Regions from separate parts of the Plantibacter sp. VKM Ac-2876 genome, predicted to be linked through region 1. Evidence: riboswitches for the same ligand, from Rfam matches in the RefSeq annotation. Region 1 holds a riboswitch; the other holds the start of a gene.
What was found. A riboswitch is a leader RNA that binds a small molecule or an ion and turns the genes downstream of it on or off. The one in region 1 is predicted to bind thiamine pyrophosphate.
Positions count from the first base shown of each region.

Region 2: linked by a shared signal. The riboswitch ahead of ITJ62_RS09305 (ECF transporter S component) and the one ahead of thiM (hydroxyethylthiazole kinase) in region 1 are both predicted to bind thiamine pyrophosphate.

Region 1 covers NZ_JADKSI010000003.1:389,321-391,703, forward strand. The annotation lists gene ITJ62_RS14330 (HAD family phosphatase) at 1-368, shown strand, start outside; gene ITJ62_RS14335 (DUF1622 domain-containing protein) at 379-900, opposite strand; TPP riboswitch at 961-1,061, shown strand; gene thiM (hydroxyethylthiazole kinase) at 1,053-1,904, shown strand; gene thiE (thiamine phosphate synthase) at 1,901-2,383, shown strand, end outside.
Region 2 covers NZ_JADKSI010000002.1:623,170-625,552, forward strand. The annotation lists gene ITJ62_RS09300 (ABC transporter ATP-binding protein) at 1-474, opposite strand, end outside; gene ITJ62_RS09305 (ECF transporter S component) at 561-1,190, opposite strand; TPP riboswitch at 1,227-1,335, opposite strand; gene ITJ62_RS09310 (hypothetical protein) at 1,386-1,715, opposite strand; gene dinB (DNA polymerase IV) at 1,725-2,383, opposite strand, start outside.

The DNA.
Region 1 (2,383 bases):
TGCCGCTGTGCGTCGCCTCGAACGGGATGCTGCACGACGTCGTCCGCAACCTCGGGCAGGTGGGCATCCACGACCGCTTCGACGGGCGCATCTTCAGCGCGACCGATGTCGCCGTGGGCAAGCCCGCACCCGACCTCTTCCTGCACGCCGCCGCCGACTTCGACACGCCCCCCGAGCGGTGCGCGGTCGTCGAGGACAGCGTCGTCGGCGTCCTGGCTGCCCGCGCGGCCGGCATGACGGTGTACGCCTACGCCGGTGGCATGACACCCGCCGAGCGGCTCGTCGGCGACGGCACCCACGTCTTCGACGACATGCGCCTGCTGCCACACCTCATCCGCGACACCTGGGCGACCTCCGCGGCACGCTAGCCGCACTGCACTAGCTGCGACTGCGGAGTTCGGGGAAGCCGTCCTCATCGTCGGGGACGGCCTGCGTCGTGACCGTCGGCGCCGGTGCCGCGTCGGACGGCTCGAGGTCCTGGGCCGAGGCGTCCTGCTCCTCGGCGCGACGTCGGGTGCGTTCGCCGCCGCGCTTGACGGCGCGGTCGAACAGCTGCGGGCCGGTCGTCGCCAGGCGCTTCCAGGGGAGGGTGCCCTCGATCTCGATCTGCAGGGAGAAGCTCAGCAGGGTGCGGATGACGACGATGATCGCCAGGACGAGTGCGTCGGTCAGCGAGGGCGTCGACGTGACCGTCTTCACGAGGTCGGCGGCCACGAGGATCTCCAGCCCGAGCAGGATGACCGAGCCGATCGTCTCCCGCAGCATCCGGAAGGCCCGTGCGCCGTCGCGCGTGCTCCACCACAGGCGGGCCGAGAGGGTGACGGCGATCACGAAGCCCACGACCATCGCCCCGACACCGGCGACCTCGAAGACGATGGTGACCAGCTCGAAGAAGTCCATCCCTCCATCATCCTCGCCCGCCCGCTGGACGGGAAGCCGACCCGACCCGCTAGGGTGGTCGCGAGTGACACGGGGTGCCGATCTCACGACGATCGGCTGAGAACACACCCGTCGAACCTGATCTCGTTAGTCCGAGCGAAGGGATGTCGCGAATGAGCATTCGCACACCACAGCAGTCTGCCCACCCGTCCACCGACGACTCGTCCGTCGGCGAATACGCGAGCGCGTCCGGGGACCTCCTCGACCGCCTGCGCGAGCGCACGCCGCTCGTCCAATCGATCACGAACGCCGTGGTGACCAACTTCACCGCGAACGTCCTGCTCGCCATCGGCGCCGCTCCGGCGATGACCGACATCCCCACCGAGGCCGGACCGTTCGCCCGCGTCGCCTCCGGGGTGCTCCTCAATCTCGGGACGCCGCAGGCGGAGCAGCGCGAGGCCATGGTCGAGGCCGCCACCGCCGCGAACGAGGCCGGCACCCCATGGGTGCTCGACCCCGTCGCCGTCGGCTTCCTGCCGGTGCGGACGGCGCTCGCCGCCGAACTCCTCGCCCTCCGACCGACGATCGTCCGCGGCAACGCCAGCGAGATCATCGCGCTCGCCGGACTGGGCGCCGGTGGTCGCGGGGTCGACAGCACCGACTCGGTGGACAGCGCGATCGAGGCGGCCACCGCGATCGCCCGCACCTCGGGTGCCGTCGTCGCGATCTCCGGCCCGACGGACGTCATCACCGACGGTGAGCGCATCGTCCGCTGCTCGAACGGGCACGCCTGGCTCACCCTCGTGACGGGCGGTGGCTGTGCCCTCGGTGCCGTGCTCGCCGCCTTCGCGTCCCTCGACGATGACCGGCTGCTGACGACGGTCGCGGCGACCACCGCGTACACGGTCGCCGCGCAGCTTGCGGCTGCGGAGAGCCGCGGCCCCGGCTCCTTCGCTCCCGCCTTCCTCGACCACCTCCACCTCCTCGACGCCGAGTCCGTCCGCAGCCTGGCGGTGATCGCGTGAGCGCCTCGACCACCTCGGACCGGGTCCTCGCGGCCCATTCGCATGCCGAGCTCGTGCGCCGTGGCATCGCCACCTACCTCGTCACGGACGCCTCGGCCAGCGGGGATCGCGGTGTCCTCGACGTCGTGCGCCGGGCCGTCGACGGCGGGGTGACCGCGGTCCAGCTGCGGGAGAAGACCGCGTCGGCGCGAGAGTTGTTCGACCTGACCGTGCGTGCGGCGGAGGTCGTCGCAGGGCGGGCGCTGCTCCTCGTTGACGATCGTGTGGACGTGTTCCTCGCCGCCCGTTCCGCCGGTGCCGTCGTCCACGGCGTCCACGTCGGTCAGAGCGATCTCCCGGTCGACGCCGTGCGCCGCATCGTGGGGCAGACCGCCGTCGTGGGACTGACGGCGAACACCCCGGCGCACCTCGACGCGGTCGCAGCGCTGCCTCCCGGGACCGTCGACTACCTCGGCGTCGGCGTCATCCGCCCGACGACG
Region 2 (2,383 bases), on a different contig from region 1:
CCGCACCTCGGCCACCCCGGCCGGGTCGAGGTTCGCGGTCGGTTCGTCGAGCAGGAGGAGCGAGGGGTGCATGGCGAGTACGCCGGCGAGGGCCAGCCGCTGTTTCTGACCGCCGGACAGCGCCGAGGTCGAGTGGTCCAGCGGCAGGTCCAGTCCGACGGCCTCCAGCGAGGCGTCGACGCGGCGCCAGATCTCCTCGCGCTCGACGCCGAGGTTCTCGCAGCCGAAGGCGACGTCGTCGCCGACCTTGGACAGGATCACCTGCGAGTCGGGATCCTGCAGCACGAGCCCGATGCGACCCCTCGCTCGTTCAGGCGGAACGCCGTCCACGAGGAGCGAGCCGTGGGACTCCCCTTCGTCCGCACCGCCGAGGACGCCAGCCAGTGCGTGGATCAGCGTCGACTTGCCGGCACCGGACGCCCCCAGGAGGAGGACCCGTTCGCCCGGTTCGATCACGAGGTCGAGGTCGCGCACCGCCCAGGCCTTCCGACCGGCATGACGCCACCCCCAGTCCCGCGCGACGATGCGCGCCGGACCGGTCGCAGCCGCTCCCGGCACGATCAGACCTCGCGCCGAGCGTCCCGCCCCGACGCGAACCGACTGAGCGCTCCGGTCGACGCGAGTGCCCTGACGAGTGCCCAGCCGACGACACCGGCGAGGATCGCGCCCGAGACGAGCAGCGAACCGAGGTAGATCGCGTTGAACTCGACACCCTTCTCGAGGTTTCCCGACATCACGAGCTCGAGGAGCCATGCGCCGGCCCCGGCTCCGGCACCGGCGAGGATCGCCGGAACGAGGCCGAAGCGCTTGTACGCGAGCGCCGCGAACACCAGCTCGGCGCCGAGGCCCTGAGCGAGCCCGGAGTACACCGTCGTGACGCCCCATGCGTTGCCGATGAGGGCGGAGACGATCGCTCCGATGGTCTCGACGAGGAGCGCTGCGCCGGGCTTCCGGATGATGAGTCCGCCGAGCACCCCGCCGAGGAGCCAGATTCCGACGGCGATCCCGCCGAAACCGGGCGTGACGGCGCTGGCGCCCGCGTACCAGAGTGATCCGAGCGTGTTCCACGCCCAGAAGATGAGGCCGGTCGCGACGCCGAGCACGGCGACCACGACGATGTCGACGACCCTCCAGCGCAAGGTCCGCGACGCAGCGCGTTCAGAGGGTGAGATCTTGGTCGATGCTGACACGATACGTGCCCTTCCTGTAGACGGAAAAGAGCACGGGATAGCGAGAAATGGTCTCCCTGCGCTGGCATGATCCAGATCAGGTTCGACGGTCGAAGGCGAATACCTTCCTCTCAGCCCGGTTCACCGGACTCCCGTGGTGGCACGAGTCTAACCCCTGCCGTGCGCAGTCGCACGACAGGGGTTGGACGCGGAGGGCTACTTCTTGAGGGCCTTGATGAGGCCGGCCAGCGCCTTGCCGCTCACCCAGATGAACGGGATCGCGACGGCGATGAGCGAGATGAGGTTCGGGTCGAAACGGAGACCCTCGTCGGTCTTGATGTAGGCACCGACCGGGATCGAGACGCCACCGCCGCCACCGCCGCTCGGGGCGTCGTCGCCGTCGCCCTCGGAGCCGCCGCCGAAGCCGTAGTACGTCAGCGCGACGGGCACGAGCTTCGTGCCGTCGACGTCCTGCTGCTCACCGTAGGCTGCGGACACGCCGAGCCCCTTCGCCTGTTCTGCCAGCTTCTCCACGAGATTCGTCATACCGCGAGGCTACCGCTCGGTATCCACCGGTCCAAGGGGTTGATCCGTGCTCCCAGCACCCTGCGAGTCTCCGCGACTGCCGAGTCCGCGACGCCTCGGCTTGCCGAGGAGGGAGGCGGGAGCGATCGCGAGATCGCCGAACCGGCTCGCAACCCGGTCGATCGTCTGCTCGGCTTCACGCCACTCCTCGTCCGGGTCCCAGAGCCCGGCGCCGGCCTCATCGGCTGGGACGAGCTGGTCGACCTTCACCCCGACGAGGCGCACGAGGCGTCCGCCGCGATCGAGGTCGTCGAACAGCGACGCCGCCTCGTCGTAGACCCGACGCCCGACGTTCGTGGCCTCGCCGATAGTGCGCGACCGGGTGATGACGCTGAAGTCCGCATAGCGGACGCGGATGCTGATCGTCCGGCCGGCGTAGCCGCCCTTCCGGAGCCGGATCGCGACGAGACCGGCAAGGTTCAGCAGCTCGCGCTTGAGGATGGTCGGGTCGGAGACGTCCGTCGGGAAGGTCACCTCGTGGCTGACGCTCTTCTCGCGTCGTGCCAACTCGATGCCGCGCGGATCGATCCCGTTCGCGAGCTCGAGGAGTCGGCGACCGGAGGCCTCACCGACCGCGCGCTGGAGCATCGACAGCGGGGTGGAGGCGAGCTGACCGATGGTCCGGATGC